Regions from separate parts of the Arthrobacter sp. MDT1-49-2 genome, predicted to be linked through region 3. Evidence: riboswitches for the same ligand, from Rfam matches in the RefSeq annotation. Region 3 holds a riboswitch; each other region holds the start of a gene.
What was found. A riboswitch is a leader RNA that binds a small molecule or an ion and turns the genes downstream of it on or off. The one in region 3 is predicted to bind S-adenosylmethionine.

Region 1 (6,589 bases), on a different contig from region 3:
CTCCGCTGGTTCTGCTCACCGGCATTGTGGGCGGGCTGGGCAACTTTCCCTTTCTGGTGGTTATCGCCTTCTTCCTGGGCATCGCCGGTACGGTGTTTGCCATCGGCATCCCGTTCTGCTCGGCCTGGTATGACCGCAGCCGCAAGGGCTTCGCCACGGGCGTCTTCGGTGCCGGCATGGTGGGTACCGCCGTCTCGGCCTTTTTCACCCCGCGCCTGGTAAACGCCGTCGGTTACATGGGCGCCCACATCACCATCGCCGTCGTAGTGGCAGCCATGGCCGTGCTGAGCTGGCTGGTGCTGCGCGAATCCCCGGCCTGGTCCCGGCCTACCGAACCGGTGCTGCCCAAGATCACCCACGCCTTCACCCTGCGAGCCACCTGGCAGCTGTGCTTCCTGTACGGGGTGGTGTTCGGTGCGTTTGTGGCGTTCTCCAACTACCTGCCCACGTACCTGGGCAACGTCTACGACTACGACGCGACGGCCGCCGGAACCCGTACCGCGGGTTTCGCGGTGGCAGCCGTTATCGCCCGGCCCATCGGCGGAACCATTGCGGACATAGTGGGCCCGAAACTGGTCACCCTCGCCTCCCTGGCCGGGACCGCGGTGCTGGCCGTCATCGTGGCGCTGCGGCCCGAGGAGGAACGGGTCTACGGCACCGCATTCATCCTGATGGCGCTCTTCCTGGGACTGGGCACCGGCGGCGTGTTCGCCTGGGTCGGCCGTGCAGCACCGGCACAGGATGTCGGCACCGTCGGCGGGATCATCGCCGCGGCCGGCGGCCTGGGCGGATATTTTCCGCCGCTGGTCATGGGGGCCACCTACGACCCGGCGAACCGGAGCTACTTCGTGGGGCTGATGCTGCTGGCAGCCTTCGCCGCCGTGGCCTTCCTGCTGACCTTTACCGTGCGCAACGGCGGACGGGTGGATGAACGGACGCGTACCTGAGCACCCCTCCCGGGCCGTGTTTCGCTCCCGGGGAGGGCGCAGGCGGGAGTATGGTCAGCAGCATGGGTGCAACCGAACTGATCCTGATCCGGCACGGTGAAAGCGCAGGCAACGTGGCTGCCACCCGTGCCAGCCGAGAAGGTGCCCAGCGCATCGAGATCGAATGGCGGGACCCGGACGTCCCGCTCAGCCCGGACGGAGAATCCCAGGCCGAAGCACTGGGCCGCTGGTTCGCCGGGCTGCCTGCTGATGAACTCCCCGACGCCGTGTGGTGCTCGCCCTACCTGCGGGCACGGCAGACCGCGGAACTGGCCGGACTGCCCGGCATCGCCGGGCCAATGCGCATCGACGAACGCCTGCGCGACCGGGAACTGGGCGTCCTGGACCTGCTCACCTCCGCCGGCGTCGCGGCCCGCTACCCGGAGGAGGCCGAACGCCGGGCCTGGCTGGGGAAATTCGTCTACCGGCCGCCGGGCGGGGAATCCTGGGCCGACGTTGCCCTGCGCCTGCGCTCGGTCTTCCGGGACCTGGATGAGGAAGAGGACGGCAAGCGGGTGGCCGTTATCTGCCACGACGCGGTGATCATGCTGATCCGCTACATCTGCGAACGGTTCTCCGAGCAGGAACTGCTGGATACCGCCGCCGCCAACAGTGTCCGCAACGGCTCCGTCACCCGCCTGGTGCGCCCGGCCGGAACCGGGCCGTGGGAGGTCCACACGTTCAACAGCGTGCTCCATCTGCAGGACAGCGGCGCGCCCGTCACCGAACATGCAGGAGATGAGCATGACATCCACCCGCGCTGACCTCGTCACCCCGGACCTGCTCCGCGGCTGGCAGCTCACCACCAACACCGCCGGGAAGAAGGAACGCGGCACCGTACTGGTGATCGGCGGGGAGCGCCGTACCCCGGGCGCCGCAATGCTGACGGGCCTCGCCGCGCTGCGGGTCGGAGCCGGCCGGCTGACCATGGGACTGGCGGAATCCGTTGCCGTGAGTGTCGCCGTCGCCGTTCCTGAAGCCGGCGTCGCGGGACTCGCTGAATCCGAGGGTTACATCGACGGGGCCGCTGCCGGTGCGGTCCTTGCGGCGGATCTGGACTCCGCGGCCGCGGTGGTGATTGGCCCGGGCCTCGCGGACGCCGACCAGACAGCGGCCCTGTTGATATCCGTGGTGCCCCTGTTGGGGGAAAAGACCCAGGTGGTCCTGGACGCTTATGCCCTCGGGGTCCTGCCCGGGCAGCCGGAGGTGGCTCAGGCGCTGGCTAACCGCCTGGTGCTGACCCCGAACAAGACCGAGATTCTCCACCTGCTGGGCGAGGAGGACACCGACGAAGAGTCGCTGGACATGGCTGACGCCTCGCTGAAGGTGGCACGGCAATACTCGGCGGTGGTGACGGCGCAGAACCTCATCACGGCGCCGGACGGATCCAGCTGGGAGGTACCGGCCGGGAACCCGGGGCTGGGGACCTCCGGCTCAGGGGACGTCCTGGCCGGCGCGGTGGGCGGTTTCCTGGCCCGCGGGGCGACGCCGGAACAGGCGGCCTGCTGGGGTACCTACCTGCACGCGGTGGCGGGGGACCGGCTCTCGGCGTCGCGCGGGCCGCTCAGTTTCCTGGCGCGGGAGCTGCTGGAGGCGCTGCCCCCGGTGATCGCGGAGCTGAACTAGCGCCCGCTTGCACGGGAGTGACCCGCGCCGGTGTGCGGGCCGAAACCCGGGTTACGGACTGCACGGCGGCGCCCCGGCCTCCTATCCTGAGGTGATGACAGCAAACGAATACCGGACCGGTCCGGCAGGACGGCCGCCGGCGCAGATCCCGTGGCTTTCCTACCGCTTTACCCGCAGCGACGGTGTCGCGGCGGGCTTTTACGTCCTGTTCCTGCTGCTGCTTAGTTTTGTGCCCATCAACGTTCCCGGGTTGTCAGTGCTGATCCCGGACCCGGTGGTGGCTGCGTACGTCATTAACCTGGGCTTTTACGCGGTGGCAGGGATGCTGGCCCTGATTGCTGCCCGGCGCTATGTTGCCCGCGAAGCTCGAATCCTCGCCACCCGGCCGGTGCTGACCGCTGCCCTGATCCCGACCGGCGTGATCCTCACGATCATCGCGTCCATGATCGGCGTCATCATCGCAGGCCAGGCAGAAACCGCCGTGAACCAGGAAGCCGTGCAGGGGCTGGTCACCGAAATGTCGCCCTGGCTGGTGGTGCCCCTGGTGGTGATTCTGGCGCCCTTCGTGGAGGAGTACATTTTCCGGCACCTGCTCATCGGCAAACTCAGCCGCTACTGGAACATCTGGGCGTGCAGCATCCTGTCGGTGCTGCTCTTCGCGTCCATCCATATTGTCGGCAAGGAATCCCTGTCCCTGCCGGTCCTGATGCCCTATCTGGCCACCGGGGCAGTCCTGGTCGGGCTGTACGTGTGGGCAGGCAACAACTTCATGCTGTCCTACGGAGTGCACGCCGCGAAGAACCTGCTCAGCGTGGTGCTGATCTACGCCATTCCGCCGGAACTGCTGCAGCAGTAGCCGCCACGTTTCCTGCAGCAGTTCCCACCCGGTGCTGCCCACTGCAGCCGCTGTTGCCCTTGATCCTGCGCCGCCACTTTGCAGCAGCCCTCCCGGGCGTGGCAGAGCCTGACCTACGGGTGGTGATCGTCTAGGATCGGCCCCATGCCCGGACCCGTCCCGAGGACCGGCACAGAGAAGCGGGGGACCACCATGGCAATCGGCTCTGGAATCGGTGTGGTGTTCGTGATTTTGTATTTTTTGGTGGTTGCCGCAGTGGCAGTCCTGGCGGTGTGGGCCTTGGTGCTGGTGATCATCTTCCTTCGGCTGCGGATTGCCCAGTTGCGCGGGGAAACGGGCCCGGTCAGCTGATACAGAACTCGTTGCCCTCCGGATCCGCCATGACGTACCAGGAGTGCGGTCCCTGGCTTGCCTCGTTCAGGAAGGACGCGCCGCGCGCCTCCAAGGCGGCCCGGGCGCCGTCCTTATCCTGACCCTGGAGCCGGACATCCAGGTGGATGCGGTCCTTGACGGTCTTGGGCTCAGGCACCGGCTGAAATAGGATGCGCAACCGGTCCTCCCGGCCCAGTTCGTCAGCAGGACAAATGGCGGCGCCGTCCCGCCAGACCCGGACGCCGTTGTGCTCGATAACGTCCTCCGGTTTCGCGAAGCCCTGTTCCAGCATGGATGAGATGAAGTCCTGGTCGGTGGGCTCCAGCGTCCAGCCCAGGGTCTCGGCCCACCAATCCGCCTGACGGTGTGCATCGGTGCAGTCAACGCAGATCTGTATGTTCGTCATGGCTCTGAGCCTAGAACGCGAACGCCGGGGCCGTCATCGGAACGCGGTCAGCTTCAGTCCGCAATCGAACCCCCCCGGGATCGAGTCTGCAGTTTTTACCGTTTCCAGAGCGAAAAATGGTAAAAACTGCAGACTCGATTGGCGGAGCGGTAAGTTTTGCAGACTCGATTCCCCGGCCGTGGGTTTTCCGACGGCGGGGCCGGCTGCTACGCGCGGCTGAGCGGCGTCGGCCGGAAGTCAGGGCTGGTCATCGATCCGCTCGCTTTCGGGAGCCCGGACCGGAGAGCCGATGCACGGCTGCACCCGCTCCGGCCGGGCCAAGTAGAAAAAAGAGCTCCGGGCATCCGACCCGAAGCCGCCGGGCACCATCAGCGTGGAGTACCGCTGGCACCACTGAGGCGTGTCGACGGCGGCGTCCAGGGCGGTGGCCACGGCGCCGACGTTGTGGAACCACATCAGCTGCTGCGCCCCGTCAACGACGAGGTGGATGAGGTCCAACTGGGGGTCCGCCGTGACCTCGACGTCGGCCCACTGCTCCCAGGCCTCGAGCCGGCGGCGGTGGATCCAATGAACGTTGTGGCCGGGCGCGAAGCCGCCGCAGCTGCTGCTGGTGGAAGAGTTGTTGAAGTCGGGGTTGTTGGAAGCGGAGTTGCTGACACTGGAAATGCTCACAGTGGGTTCCTTTGCAGGTTGTCCTTGCCTGCGCCGGTCGGAGCAGGCCGCTTCGTCATCCGAACCACCCGCCGAACAATGGGGTTGGTGTGGGGCCAGTCGGAGCTTTGATGCCCGGCGAACCGGGCGAAGGCCACATCTCGTGAAGCTGAAAACTACTGTAGCTGAGGGCACCGACATTTCTACAGGGGTGACTTTTTCCGACGTTTATCCGCTGGTGCCGGGTGGGTGCCGGTCGGGGAGTCCGGTGCCGGGCGGGCCGGAACGGCGGCAACGAAAACTTCCGCTCGCAGAGCTCGCGAAAGTTATTAAAGCCGCCTAACCCGGCCCGTCCGGCACCTTTGTGCCATACCTCGCCTAACCCGGAACGCCCGGACCCGCTACACCCCCCCGTCCCCGATATGCCCCGACCGGCCGGAGAAGCGCCGCAGCTCAGCGCCGGACCTCCCCGATGCCAGACGAAGCAGTTGGGGCTACGGCGCGGCGTCGACCACCGACGTCTTCACCGAGGTCCAGGTCACGACGGTGCCGGCCTGGGCGTCCGGCATGTCTTGGAGACGGACATGCTGTTCCCCGATGACCAGACCGGAGTCGGGATCGATGATGATGTCGTATCTCTCGATGTCCTCGAAGGGGTAGCCAATGGCGATGCCCGTTTTGCCGTCTACCGTTGCCTGTGTGTCCCCGATGATCACGCCCGGGATGAGCGCAGCTGCCTGATACAACGCGGCACGCAGATCAGCAGGGACCACACCGCTGCGCAGGCTGACGGCGATGGTTATGAACGCATCACCGTCCCGGGAGCCGCCGGACCCGTCAGCCCGCTCGTATACGAGGTCCAGAAGCGCCTGAGGATCCCGGGGCAGATTCCCGGCCTCCTGCAGGGGTGTCCCGACAATCGTCACGGGCGGATCCCCATAGAACGCTCCGCCCGGGGCCCGCTGAATCCCTACCGCGGGGTTTTCCACGTCCTCTCCGAGTTCTGCCAATTCGGCGGCTGCCGCTTTGGCGGCGTCGGAGGAGGCATCCAAAGGAACGAGTGCCCCGCGGTCCCAGATCCATTCTCCGTTCTGATCCGCCGGAATGTAGAGCCGGTCTGTGACGGTTGCCTGCCAGGAAAGCGAGCTGCCGTCTGCTTCCTCGACCCCGGTGTCAAAAAGGGTTGTTGTATCGGTCAACAGGTACTGTCCCGGCCCCACCACCGGGTCGGAGGTGCGGATGGTGGCGTCGGCCGCGGCGTTCAGGACTTGGGCGGCTTCGGCGGTGGCGCCGGGACCTCTTGGACGGACGACGTCGGCCACCACTATGCCTCCCACCAGCAGTGCTGCGGCGGCGGACGCGAGGAGTATCCGACGTCGGGCGCGGGGCGCTGAAGGCACAGCGCGGTGGGTGTTCAGCGGAGGTACGGCGTGCAGGCGGGCGGGCGAAGTGTTCTCTGCCGCGGACGGTGCATCCATCACGGCCAGGGATCTCGCCCGGCTGCGGGCCAGCTCGGATTCTCGAACGGAGCGGGCCGGATCCGCGGACGCAAGCCGCTGCCCGATGCCGTTCGGCAGGTTGTTTTTGCTCATCATTGCGCTCCCTCAGAAAGTGAATCCGAATCCAACAGACGGCCCAGTGCCTTGCGTGCCCGGTGCAGGCGCATCCTGACGGCCGTGGCGCTGGTGTCCA
Region 2 (6,589 bases), on a different contig from region 3:
CCAGCGGGTCGGCGCCGATATGCAGGCCGGCACTGCGGATGGCATCCAGGTTCAGCACCGAGGGGAGGTCCTGCACGTAGTTCTGCAGGAAGTCGTACGTCCCGACCGAATCGGCCAGACGGGCTTCGCCCAGCGGAATGCGCTTCACACCGTCCAGATTGGCCTCAAGCAGCTCGTTGGCCCGGTCCGCCACCCAGTTGGTGATGTCCGATCCCGCGGGACCGCCGGTGGGCGGGTTGTACTTGAACCCGCCGTCTGCGGGCGGATTGTGGGACGGAGTGACCACAATGCCGTCGGCCTGGTCGGTCCGGGAAGCGTTGTACTTCAGGATGGCGTGGCTGACGGCCGGAGTGGGCGTGAACCCGTTGCGCGCATCGATGAGCACGTTCACGCCGTTGGCGGCGAGCACTTCCAGGGCGGTGTTCTGTGCCGGCTCGGAAAGGGCGTGGGTGTCCTTGCCCATGAACAGCGGCCCGGTGATGCCGGCCGAGGTGCGGTACTCCACGATCGCCTGCGTGATGGCGGCAATGTGCCGTTCGTTAAAGGCGCCGTTAAGGGAGGAACCCCGGTGGCCGGAGGTACCGAACGCCACCCGCTGGGCAATGTTCGAAGGATCCGGTGCGACGTCGTAATAGGCGTCCAACAGCGCGGTGAGGTCTACAAGGTCGGAAGGTTCGGCACGGTTGCCTGCACGATTAGACATACCCCTAAGCATGCCAAAGAAACACCGGGGACGGCAGACGGACCGCTACGCGTCTATGCGCCGCCGACCCCGTATGCTCAGTCCACGCAGCAGCAGGACCGGCAGGGAGGGGGCAGGCATGGCAGTGCAGGGCAGCGCAGCCTCCGGACGCGTCCGTCCCCGTGCCCTGCGCCGCAGCACCGTCGCGGCCGTGGTGTTGCTGAACATGGCGTATTTCTGTGCCGCACCGGTTTTCTGGTTCTTCTGGACCCAGCGCGCCGCATTCGCCCTGCCGGGATGGGCCTCGCATGCGGCAGGGTTTACCGGCGGCATCCTGCCGGTCCTCACCTTCGCGGCGGCCTGGACGGCCGCCGGCGTCCTGCTGGCCCGCGGCCGGCGGCAGGAGGGCGGGACGGTGTTCACCACCGTCGCCGCGCTGGGCCTCCTGTCCGCCGCCGCCGGGATGCTGATATTGGTGAGCGCTGGCTTGGACCGCTGACGCGCGATGCGTGCCGGCCGCACGGACAACCTGACGGGTTCGGCTTACCAGAGGCGGGCGCTGGCCAGCAGCGCACCTTCGCCCAGTGCTTCGAGCTTGGCCTGGGCAATCTGCGGATGCACCCGCCCGCCCAGGCCGCAGTCCGTGGAGGCGATGACGTTCTCCCGCCCCACCAGCCGGGCAAAGCGTTCAATCCGGTCCGCCACCAGCTCCGGATGTTCCACCAGGTTGGTGGCATGGGAAACGACGCCGGGAATGATCACCTTGCCCTCCGGCAGTTTGGTGTCCTCCCAGACCCGCCATTCGTGCTCATGGCGGACATTGCCCGCCTCGAAGCTGTACCCGCCGGCATTGATGCTCAGCAGCGTGTCCACCAGGTGGCGGAACTCAATGTCCGTGGTGTGCGGACCGTGCCAGGAGCCCCAGCACAGGTGGAAGCGGATCCGGTCCTCCGGCAGGCCGCGGAGCGCATAGTTCAGCGCCTCCACGCGGATTTGCGTGAAGCGCAGATAGTCCTGAACCGACGGTTCCGGGTTGATCTGGTCCCAGTTCTCGGCAATGGACGGATCGTCAATCTGGACAATCAGCCCGGCGTCGATAATCGCCTTGTACTCTTCCCGCATGGCGTCCGCGCACGCGTAGATGAACTCCTCCTCCGTGGCGTAGTACTCGTTGGCAATCCGGGAACAGGAGCCGGGGGAAAGCGAGGCCAGGAAGCCTTCCGTCAGGTCCGCCGCCGCGAGGCCGGCCTTGAGGTTGGCAATGTCCCCCGCCACGGCGTCGTGCCCGGTGTACTTCACCGGACCCGTGACTTTCGGGAAGACCTTCTGTTTGCCGGTGGTGATGCCGGAGGAGGGATCGGTATAGGCCGCGGAGAAACGCTGGCGGTCGCGGCGGTCGCCGAAGCTGGTCAGGACCACCTTGCCCGGCTCCGAACGGACCGGCTCCATCTCCCAGATGCCGGTCTCCGCCACGCTCAGGCCGCTGAGCCGGGCGAACGAATAGGACCACCAGGCGCCGTAATCCACTGCTGAGGACATGGCGTGCCCGTACTCGCCGTCGTTGGGGATGTCGATGCCCGCCTGCTGCTGGCGGCGCACCAGGTCCGCGACGGCGGCCTGCAGGAGTTCGGCATAGCCGGCCGTGTCGGCGGGGTTTGCCTCCCGCGCGGCGTTGGCGGCCAGCAGTTCGGGAGTGCGCGGGAGGGAACCGGCATGGGTGGTCAGAATACGGTCAGTGCTTTTACGCATGGGAATCCTCTGGGAATTCGTGCTCTTGCCCGCACCGGATGCCTGAAAAAGGCGGAGCGGGCCGCTTCGTCATCCGAACCACCCGTGAAGCATGGGGTTGGTGCACGGCCAAGTCGGAGCTTGGCGGCCGTGTCTCCTGAAGCTGGTGCCATCCTAACCACGGGGTGGGGCACGGGCCAAGAACATGACGGACCGAAAAAGGACGGCGGCCCCGGGATAATCCGGGAGCCGCCGTCCTTTATGCGAGGGGGTGCCCTTAGCGCACGCCGCCCATGAGTTTCTTGATGGCCGGGGTGCCCGCAGCCAGGGCGATGCCCAGCACAATGGCGGTGATGCCGCTGAACATGAAGTAGCTGACTTCCGTGTCCGTGCTGTAGAACTGCGCCAGCCAGCCCGCCAGGGTGGTGCCCAGCGAAACCGAGAGGAAGAACAGTGCCACCATCTGGGTCCGGAAAACCTCCGGTGCCAGTTTGGTGGCCACAGACAGGCCGATCGGGGAGATGAACAGCTCCGCGAAGGTGAACAGCAGCAGGATGCCCACCAGGGCCATCAGCGGGGTGCTGTTGGCGCCGCCGCCGGAGAACGGGATGAAGGCCAGGAACGCCAGGCCCATGACCGCCAGGCCGAGCGCGAACTTCAGCGGGGAGGACGGCTGCTTGTCACCCATTTTGGTCCACACCGCGGCGAAAACCGCCGCGAAGATGATGATGAAGACCGGGTTGATGGACTGTACCCAGCTCGGGGGCATGGTCCAGCCGAGGATGGTGCGGTCCAGCGAGGTATCGGCGTAGATGGCCACTACGGTGAACTGCTGCTGGAACAGGGCCCAGAATGCCGCGCTGGCAATGAACAGCGGCATAAAGGAGTAGACCCGGCGGCGTTCAAGCCTGTTGACCTTCTTGCTGCCCAGGATGATGACGAAGTAGGAGACGGCGGCGAGGATGGCCACGATGGCCATCACCACGGCCAGGTTGCCGGCGCTCAGGACGCCGAACACCACGGCCAGGACAATCACGACGACGGCGGCCGCCGCGTAGATGCCAACCTTGAGGTACTGCTGCCGGGGCAGCGGATTGGCCACTTCGTGGGCGGTCTCGGGCAGGTACTTGCGGGTCATTCCGTACTGGACCAGACCGATGGCCATGCCGACGGCGGCGAGGCCGAAGCCGTAGTGGAAGCCGAGCTCCACCTGGGCAAGACCGGTCAGGAGGGGGCCCACCAGGGCACCCAGGTTGATGCCCATGTAGAAGATGGAGAACCCGGCGTCACGCCGTTCATCCTTCTCCGCGTACAGGGTGCCGACCAGGGAGGTGGCGTTGGCTTTGACGCCGCCGGAACCGAGGGCAATCATGATCAGGCCCGCTGCCAGCCCGGGCGTGCCCGGCAGGACGGCCAGGGCAATGTGGCCGAGCATCACCACGGCGGCGGAGTAGAAGAGCACGCGCTCGGATCCGAGAACGCGGTCGGCCAGCCACGCAGCAAGAATGGTGGAGAGGTAGACACCGCCGCCGTAGGCGCCGACCAGCGAGGTGGCAACGGCAATGTCGATGCCGAGGCCGCCGTCAGTGACCGAGTAGTACATGTAGTACAGCAGGATGCCCTGCATGCCGTAGAACGAGAATCGTTCCCACAGCTCGACACTGAAGAGATTGGCCAACATCCGGGGATGGCCGAAGAAGGTTTTACGCGCTTCTTGGACGCCTGGGTTACTGGGGGTATGGCTCACCAGTTAATCGTGCCACTCCCCGGGCCAGTGAGCTCCCCCTCAATCCGGACTAATCCGCCCCCGACCGGGAAGGATTCATTTCAAGGTGTGCCAAAGGTCACCCATCTGCGGCTCGATTTTGGCGAGATTACGTGCTTGGCTGCCCCCGTTACGCTCGGATTTGGTGTCCGGGCACTGATTTGCCTAGAGGCGTACCGGAATTCCACGGACCGGCACGGAGTTGGCACCGGTATGGCCAGTCTGAATATCCCCGTCTCCATCCTGGACCGGGCCAACTCCCGGGAGGGCAATTCCGAGGCCCATGCCCTGCAGGCGGTGGCCGAACGGGCCGAGACGGCCGAAAAACTGGGGTTCAAGCGATTCTGGGTGGCGGAGCACCATGCCGTCGCGGGCATCGCCGGCTCGGCGCCTGCCGTGCTGATGGCCGCCCTTGCCGCCCGTACCCGCAGCATCCGCATCGGCTCCGGCGGGATGATGCTGCCCAACCACCAGCCGCTCGTGGTGGCGGAACAGGCCGCCACCCTCAACGCCCTGCATCCGGGCCGCATAGACCTGGGGGTGGGACGCTCCGTGGGTTTCACCTCGGCCGTACGCCGGGCGCTGCGTGCCGGGAAGGCCGATGCCGAACAGTTCGAGGAACATCTGGCCGAACTGCTCGCGTACCTGGACGGAACGGCATCCATCACCGCCAGGCCGCAGGACCACGGGCAGACGCCCGTATATGTCCTGGCCACCGGGGCCGGCGCCGACATAGCGGCCCGGGCCGGTCTCGGACTGGTTCTGGGCGGACCCGCATTGTTCCGGAGCTCCCCGGAATCCGCCCTGGAACGGTACCGGAAGGCGTTCCGTCCCTCCCGCCGGTTCCCCCGGCCCTACGTGCTGGCTGCGGTGAACGTGGCGGTTGCCGCCACAGCCCGTGCGGCTACCGAGCTGCTGCTGCCCGAGGCCAATGCCCTGGCGGATTCCCGGACCAGAGGCGTGTTCCCGGCATTGGCCGCCACGGACGGCACGGTGGCGGGCCCGGACCGCCGGCAGGACCTGGTCCGCGGTGTCCTGGCGGATTCGATCTGCGGCACGCCGCTCGAGGTGCGCCGCGGCCTGGGGGGGCTCCTGGAGGCAACCGGGGCGGACGAGGTGCTGGCCACCGGTGGTGCCTTCGACATTGACGGCCAGCTCGAATCCGACCGGCTGCTCGCGGAGCTGGCCTCCTCCTGAACCGGCCGCTGCCGTCTAGTGCCCGAGCTGGGCCGCAACGGCCAGCAGATCGGCTTCGGCCCCCGGCCGGCCGATCAGCTGGATGCCCATCGGCAGTCCGTCCTGCGTTTCCAGCACCGGAATGGAGATGGCGGGAAGCCCGCACACATTAACCATTGAGGTGAAGGGCGAATACCGGCACTGCCGCGCATAGTCCTCGTCTGCACCGGCGTCGGTGTACCAGCCCACGGGCCGGGGCGTCATGCCCAGTGCCGGGGTGAGGATCATGTCATAGGCGCTGTACTGGCGGATGGTGTCGGTTTCGAAGGTGCGCAGGACATCGATGGCGGACACCAGATCCGCGGCAGTGCGGGAGCGGGCCCGTCGGCGCATGGTGGCAGCCAGCTCGGTCAGTTCATCCTCGCGGCCCGGAGCCAGCTCGGCCGTGGCCAGCGACGCCGTCCAGACCACTTCGAACGCATCCGGATACCGCTCGTCGTAGCGCAGGTCCGTCTCCACCATCTCGTGGCCCGCAGCCGCCAAGGCAGCCGCACCGGCGTCGAGCGCCTGCAGCGCTTCGGCATCCAGGGTGATGTCCAGCCGGGATTCGAACGGTGAGCGGGTGCTGATGCCAATCCGGAAGCTGCCCTCCGCGCGCAGAGCGGCGGTGAGGAAAGGGTTCGCGGAGGCTGCGGCGCTGGTGGCCCGGTGGTTGGGTTCGCTGACCATCGCGTCCAGCAGCAGGGCTGCGTCCGCCGCCGTGCGGGCGATCGGGCCGGCCACGACAAACTGGCCCAGGTCCTGCTGGCCCGAGCCTGCCGGGATCCGGCCGCGGTTAGGTTTCAGGCCCACCAGGCCGGTGGCGGCTGCCGGAATGCGTACCGACCCGCCTCCGTCGGTCCCCGGCGCGAAAGGAATCAGGCCGGCGGCCACAGCTGCGGCGCTGCCGCCGGATGAGCCGCCGGGACTGAGCCGGACGTCCCGCGGGTTGCGGGCAGGAGGGCCTACCCGGTTTTCGCTGTAGCTGCTCAACCCGAACTCCGGTACCTGGGTTTTGCCCAGGCTGATGGCGCCGGCCCGGCGGAGGACAGCGGGCAGCGGTGCGTCTGCCTCTGCCACCCACGGAGTGAGGGCAGCGCTGCCCATCGTGGTGCGCACCCCTGCGACGTCGGTCAGGTCCTTGTGCGCCAACGGCATCCCGTGCAGCATCGGCAGGGCGCCGCCCTGCGTCCGCAGCG
Region 3 (6,589 bases):
CCGAGGACGACGTCGGGCAGGTAGCCGCCGGTTTCCAGTTTCAGTCCGCCGATGGAGGCGAACCGCAGCACCCCGTCCACGGCGGTGGCGGGGTGCTGCGGTGCAGAGTGCCGGATAGTCACGATGCGGCTACGCGCCCTTGGCGGCCCGGAAGCCGGCCTCGAGATCCGCGAGGATGTCGGCAATGTGCTCAATGCCCACGGACAGGCGCACAAGCCCGGGGCTGACACCGGCGGCGAGCTGCGCTTCGGCACCGAGCTGGCTGTGCGTGGTGGAGGCCGGATGGATCACCAGCGAGCGAACATCGCCCACGTTGGCCACATGGGAATGCAGCTCCAGCCCGTCCACGAAGCGCTTGCCCGCTTCCACTCCCCCGGCGATTTCGAAGGACACAATGGCCCCGGTTCCGCGCGGGCCGTACTTGCGTCCGCGTTCGAACCACGGGCTCGACTCCAGGCCGGCGTACGCAACGGAAAGGACGTCGTCGTGCGCTTCGAGCCAGGTGGCGACCTCGACGGCGTTGGCTACGTGCCGCTCCACCCGCAGGCTCAGGGTTTCCAGGCCCTGGGCGATGAGGAATGCGTTGAACGGGGAGACTGCCGAGCCGAGGTCGCGCAGCAGTTGCACCCGTGCCTTCAGGATGTAGGCCAGATTGGCACCCAGCGGGCTTCCGACGCCCAGGTCGCGGGCGTAGACCAGGCCGTTGTAGCTCTCATCGGGGGTGTTGAAGCCGGGGAACTTCTCCGGGTCCGCGGCGAAGTCGAAGTTGCCCGAGTCCACGATCACCCCGGCAATGGAGGTGCCGTGTCCGCCAAGGTACTTGGTGGCCGAATGCACCACAATGTCCGCGCCCCACTCAATCGGCCGGATCAGGTACGGCGTCGAGAGCGTGTTGTCCACGATCAGGGGAACGCCGGCGTCGTGGGCGACGGCGCTGATCCCTTCCAGATCCAGCACGTCCTGGCGGGGGTTGGAGACCACTTCGCCGAAGAAGGCCTTGGTGTTGGGCTGGACCGCGGCGCGCCACTGCTCCAGGTCATCCGGGTCCTGCACGAAGGTGGTGTCGATGCCGAACTTCTTCAGCGTGTGCTTCAACAGGTTGTACGTTCCGCCGTACAGGCTCGGGCTGGCCACAATGTGGTCGCCGGCCTGCGCCACGTTGAGCAGTGCGAAGGTTTCGGCGGCCTGTCCCGAGGCCAGCAGGAGTGCGCCGACGCCGCCCTCCAGGGAAGCGATCCGGTTCTCCACGGCTTCCTGCGTGGGGTTGCCGATCCGGGTGTAGATGGGTTCCAGTTCGGCCAGGGCAAACCGGTTTGCGGCTGCCTCCGCGCTGGGAAAAACAAAGGACGATGTCTGGAAGATGGGCAGGGCGCGGGCGCCGGTAACGGCGTCGGGCTCCTGTCCTACGTGGATCTGACGGGTTTCAAATGACCAATCTGCACTCATGATGCTCCCTCATGCCAGGGGCCGCACACTGCCTCCGCGGGAACATCCGGGTACGCCGGATGTCCGGTGGGGTTTGTGGGACCCGCGCTTGCCGGACGCCCGTTTGGCGTACGGCCAGGTCTTCACCCGGGGCACCCCACCGCGGTTGGAGGGTTGCCGGCCAGCAAGCCGGGGCTATCTGCTGGCACTCATGACCTGCACCCATAAAAACTGATCCCCGCAAGATGCGCAACCTTCGTGACTTTTCGTGAAAAACCCGCGGGCCGTGGATGTGGATTTCGTGTCCTCAGGCAACGGATTTCCTTCTTAGGCTTCCCTTAGTCGAGACGGGCATCACAACGTGCCACAATGAGCCGCATGCGCTTGGACCATGTTTCTTATGCCTGTGAATCCGACGGTCTTTTGGCCACCACCGAGAGAATCGCTGCTGCTCTCGGAGCCGACTTCGTAAAGGGTGGTGTCCACCCCCGATTCGGTACCCGCAATATGATCCTGCCCCTGGCAAACAACCAGTATGTGGAAGTTGTCGAGGTGCTCAACCACCCTGCCTCGGACAAGGCTCCCTTCGGCCAGGCCGTCCGCCAGCGCTCCGAATGCGGCGGCGGCTGGATGGGCTGGTGCGTAGCGGTCGATGACCTCTCGCCGTTCGAAGAACGCCTTGGCCGTCCCTCTGTGCCGGGCAACCGCAAGTTCCCCGATGGCCAGGAACTGACCTGGCGCCAGATCGGCATCAACGGGCTGATTGCCGACCCGCAGGTGCCCTACCTGCTGCGCTGGGATGACGGCAGCGAGGCCCTGCACCCCTCCAACGCCCTGCCCGGGATGCCCGGCTCGGTAAAGCTGAAGTCGCTGACCATCGCCGGTTCGGCTGCACGGGTCACTGACTGGCTGGGCCACCCGGTGGAGGCACCGCTGGACGGCGTCGACGTCACCTGGATCGCTCCCGCCGGGACACCGGGCATCATGTCCGTCACCTTCGACACCGCCAACGGTCCGGTGGAGATCTAGCTCCGGGGTTTTTGACCGGTTTGGGTTTTTGCTGCCGGTTGGGGTTTTTTCGACCGGTTCGGGATTTTTCTACCGGTTAGAACCGGCCGGAACGCCGCTAACCGGTCGAATTCCCACGCCAGCGACAGTTGTCCACCCTGCGCCGGCGACCGTTGTCCACCCCGCGCCGGCGACCGTTGTCCACCCTGCGCCAGCGTCCGTTGTCCACATCCGGTTGCGCCACGCTGACGGGTGGCCTGCTGCTGCCGTAGGCCTGTGGCGCATGGCATTGTTTTTCGCTGCCGACGGCGCCTCCGACCCGGGTAAACCGCTGGCACGGCGCTGTGCCGCAGGGGAACTGGTACGGGTTCGGCGCGGCGTGTATGTTTCCGCTGCTGAATGGAACACGCTGCCGCGATGGGAGCGGGACCGGCTGCGTATCACCGCGGCCGTAGAAACGGGGAGCGGGTCCCGGGTGCTCGTGCAGCAATCTGCGGCCGTGATGTGGGGCATTCCCGTCATCGGCGTGCCCGCGGAGATACTTCTGCTCAGCTCTTCCGCCACGGGCGGGCGGCGCCGCGGTGACCTGAGATGGACCGAGCGGAAGCTCTTGGACTCCGTGGCTCAGTGGGACGGAATCGCCCTCACCTCACGGGCCCAGACGGTTATCGATATGGCTGCCTATCTTCCCTTCCGGCAAGCCGTCCCTGCCATGGACCATGTACTGCGCCCGGACCCGGCCAGAGGATTGGCACCCCTCAGCAAGGAGAATCTATACGCCGTTGCGGAGGGGCTGCCTGACCGGGCCAAGCACCGGAGGGCGGTACGGGTTATTGATTTTGCTGACGCACGCGCGGAGTCCCCGGGCGAATCCCTGTCACGCGCTGTGCTTCACCACTATGGATTTACTGCCCCGGAGCTTCAGCAGGACTTCCATTCTGCCGGTGGACGCTTCCTTGGCCGTACGGATTTCTATTGGCATGAGCCGGGGATTGTGGGGGAATTTGACGGCGCGGTGAAATATGGCCGGGGCGCCGCGGGGTCCGTTGCAGGCACGGCCCCGACGTGGGAAACACTCACCCGGGAAAAACGTCGTGAGGACGCGATCCGGGCAACCGGCGTGGGTTTTGTCCGCTGGTCCTGGGCCGACCTCACCGGCTCACCCCAGAATCCTGACGGTTTGGTCCAAAGGCTCGTCCGCGCGGGGGTCCCCAGAAACCGGCGCCGCTGATTCTGCGTCCGGTTCAGAGTTCTTCGACCGGTTTACGCGTTTTCGGCCCCTCCTAACCGGTCGAAGAAGTGCAAACCGGTCGATTCTCCCAGTGCGCAGCGGCAAACCGGTCGATTCTCCCGGTGCGCAGCGGAAAACCGGTCGCTTATCCCCCGGCAGCGCGGATCAGCCGGGCGTTGACCTCCCGCAGCACCCCGGCGTCGATCTTCAGCACCGCCCGGTCATAGGTGAGCAGCCCATTGACCTCGTCCTCGACGTCGGTGAGCTGGGTATAGACGGTCGCCGCGAGGCCGCGCGCCACGGCCGGTTCGATCTGCCGGGTATGCAGCCGGCGGTAGGCACGCTGCAGTGCCTGCCGGGTCTTATAGCTCCGGTACCCGAATTCCTTGGCATTGAACGTGTGTCCGGGGATGCGCAGGCTGTAGCCGCCGTACTCGGACAGGACGACGGCGCGTTCCCCGCGGAGCCAGCTCTTCCGCAGCCGGAACGGAAGAAAGTAGACGTGCACGCTTTTCAGGTCGCCGCCGCCCTGGTCATGCCAGCCGCTGGCATGGTCGATGCTGCGGGTGGGATCCAGCCCACGCAGCTCCGCCGTGACCGCGTTCGCGTCGAACTGGCCCCAGGCTTCGTTGAACGGGACCCAGACGGCCAGGCTGACAGTGTTGCGGAGCAGCTCGACGGTTTCGCGCATCTCCGCCAGGAATTCTTCCCGGCCGGCTTCGTCGTCACGGCCGAAGGCCAAATAGGCATCATCGCGCCGGTGCGTGCCGGCCACGGCCGGAGCGGTGACCACGGAATGCCGGTAGGTGGTGCCGCCGTTGACCAGATCCTGCCACACCAGGATGCCCAGCCGGTCGCAGTGGTAGTACCAGCGCAGCGGTTCGATCTTGATGTGCTTGCGCAGCATGGTGAAGCCCAGGTCCCGTGCCCGTTCAATATCGGAGGCGAGCGCGGCGTCCGACGGCGCGGTGTACAGCCCGTCCGGCCAGTAACCCTGGTCCAGCAGTCCGGCGTGGAAATAGGGCCGCCCGTTGAGCAGCAGCCGCTGCCGTCCGGCGGCGTCCGGACCCATGCCGAAGGTCCGCAGCCCGGTGTAGCTCTGCACCCGGTCCACTTCACGCCCGCCGTCCAACAGCCGCACCTGAACGTCGTAGAGGAACGGGTCCTCCGGGGTCCACAAATGCGGCTGGGGAATCGGAAGGCGCAGCGGAACCCCGGGCACGACGGCGGCGCTCGCCACGGTCTGTCCGGCGGCGGAAACGGTGATCTCGGCGCTCAGATCCGGTCCGCTTGCCGGCGTTCCGGCGATTCCTGCCGCTGCGGAGCTGTTGCCGTCGCCGTCAGCGGGGCCGGTGGCCATGCTGCTCCCGGTTGCACCCGGGTCACTGACCTGCACGGTAACCGTCACCGAGTCCAGATCCGGCACGAGCGCCAACCCGCCAATGGATGTCCGCGGCACCGATTCGAGCCACACGGTCTGCCAGATGCCGGACTGCGCCGTGTACCAGATTCCGCCCCGGTCCAGTTTCTGCTTGCCGCGGCTGTGATAGCCGGTGTCGCTGATGTCCCGGACCCGGACGGTGATCTCCTGTTCCTCCCCCGCCCCGGCCAGGGCGTCAGTGACATCCAGGCTGAACGGCAGGTAGCCGCCGTCGTGCCCGCCCACCGGAACCCCGTTGACGGTGACGGTGCAGCTCTGGTCCACGGCACCGAAGTGCAGCAGCACCCGCTCCCCCGCGAAGCCGTCGGGCAGGGTGATGCTGCGCCGGTACCAGAGAGCCTCGGCGGGCTGAAGCTGACGGCCGACGCCGGAGAGCGGCGCCTCCGGGGAGAACGGCACCAGGATCTGCCCGTCCCACGCCTCCGGCGCCGCCGCCCGGCTGTCGGGCGTGATGGCATACGCCCAGTAGCCGTTGAGGTTCAGATAGCTGTCGCGCACGAGCTGGGGCCGGGGGTATTCCTGCAGCACGGCTGCCGGATCCAGATCTGTTCCCCACGCGGTCATCAGTGTCACAGAGCTGTGTTCTCCTTCTTATCGACGGCCCTGGCGCCAGGGTCCGAACCCGGGGCGGGCGGGTGCAGGATGTTGAGCCGATGCAGTAAATACACCGGGACTATTGTCAGCACGGCTACCCCGGCCGCTGCGAGGAAGATCCACGGGGTGGGGACCTGACGGAGCACCCCGAGATCCAGATAGGTTTCGTTGGCTCCGATGATCACTGCCGAACCGATGAACGGCCCCACCACCATGGGGATCATCACGGCGAAGATCATCCGCAGGCCCTGCACATTACCCGCCCGCCCGGGCGGAGTGAAATCCCGGACCGAAGCCATCACTGCGGCGGTGGACAGCAGGAACCCGGCCATCATGACCGTCCCGGTAAGCATGACCGTCACTTGCCCGCGGGCAAAGAACATACCGGCCGCGCCGAGCACCATCACCCCGGACGCCGGAAGGATGGAGCGGATCTTCCCGACCCGGTCGATCAGCCGCCCGCCCGCCACGCTGGCAACCGATGCCGCCACCAGCACCACAGCCAGGGGCAGCGCGTAATTCTCGATCCGCAGGAAACGCTGCAGGTAGATGATCAGATAGGGCAGGAAGATCTGGGCGGCGGTGCCCAGCACCCCGGCGGCCACCAGCACCAGGTACAGGCCCGGCGATTGCCTCACCGCCGACGGACGCAGCCCGTGGAGAAGGGAACGGACATACCCCTGGGCACGAGGTCCGGCGTCCGCACGCGGGACAGCATCCTGACGCTCGCGGACCAGGAACCAGGACAGCACCCCCACTGCCGCTGTTGTCAGACCGATAATGGCGAAGAACTCCTGCCACATGCCGGCCCGGGTCATCCCGTCGAGGGCACCGAAGACCACCAGCATGGACAGCAACGGCATGATTGAGAGCACCGAATCCACGCGGCC

Region 1: linked by a shared signal. The riboswitch ahead of AC5RTS_RS09565 (hypothetical protein) and the one ahead of AC5RTS_RS07560 (bifunctional o-acetylhomoserine/o-acetylserine sulfhydrylase) in region 3 are both predicted to bind S-adenosylmethionine.
Region 2: linked by a shared signal. The riboswitch ahead of AC5RTS_RS12615 (cobalamin-independent methionine synthase II family protein) and the one ahead of AC5RTS_RS07560 (bifunctional o-acetylhomoserine/o-acetylserine sulfhydrylase) in region 3 are both predicted to bind S-adenosylmethionine.

The regions. Positions count from the first base shown of each region.
Region 1 is NZ_JBNHFK010000006.1:17,724-24,312, forward strand. It holds gene AC5RTS_RS09535 (MFS transporter) at 1-947, shown strand, start outside; gene AC5RTS_RS09540 (histidine phosphatase family protein) at 1,010-1,750, shown strand; gene AC5RTS_RS09545 (NAD(P)H-hydrate dehydratase) at 1,731-2,612, shown strand; gene AC5RTS_RS09550 (CPBP family intramembrane glutamic endopeptidase) at 2,707-3,468, shown strand; gene AC5RTS_RS09555 (hypothetical protein) at 3,661-3,819, shown strand; gene AC5RTS_RS09560 (VOC family protein) at 3,812-4,246, opposite strand; gene AC5RTS_RS09565 (hypothetical protein) at 4,484-4,918, opposite strand; SAM riboswitch class IV at 4,934-5,066, opposite strand; gene AC5RTS_RS09570 (CU044_5270 family protein) at 5,392-6,489, opposite strand; gene AC5RTS_RS09575 (RNA polymerase sigma factor) at 6,489-6,589, opposite strand, start outside.
Region 2 is NZ_JBNHFK010000008.1:174,765-181,353, forward strand. It holds gene pgm (phosphoglucomutase (alpha-D-glucose-1,6-bisphosphate-dependent)) at 1-703, opposite strand, end outside; gene AC5RTS_RS12610 (hypothetical protein) at 822-1,181, shown strand; gene AC5RTS_RS12615 (cobalamin-independent methionine synthase II family protein) at 1,226-2,431, opposite strand; SAM riboswitch class IV at 2,448-2,573, opposite strand; gene AC5RTS_RS12620 (peptide MFS transporter) at 2,688-4,157, opposite strand; gene AC5RTS_RS12625 (MsnO8 family LLM class oxidoreductase) at 4,389-5,372, shown strand; gene AC5RTS_RS12630 (amidase) at 5,388-6,589, opposite strand, start outside.
Region 3 is NZ_JBNHFK010000004.1:163,502-170,090, forward strand. It holds gene metX (homoserine O-acetyltransferase MetX) at 1-122, opposite strand, end outside; gene AC5RTS_RS07560 (bifunctional o-acetylhomoserine/o-acetylserine sulfhydrylase) at 130-1,446, opposite strand; SAM riboswitch class IV at 1,526-1,642, opposite strand; gene AC5RTS_RS07565 (VOC family protein) at 1,804-2,454, shown strand; gene AC5RTS_RS07570 (hypothetical protein) at 2,717-3,664, shown strand; gene AC5RTS_RS07575 (glycoside hydrolase family 2 protein) at 3,810-5,669, opposite strand; gene AC5RTS_RS07580 (MFS transporter) at 5,675-6,589, opposite strand, start outside.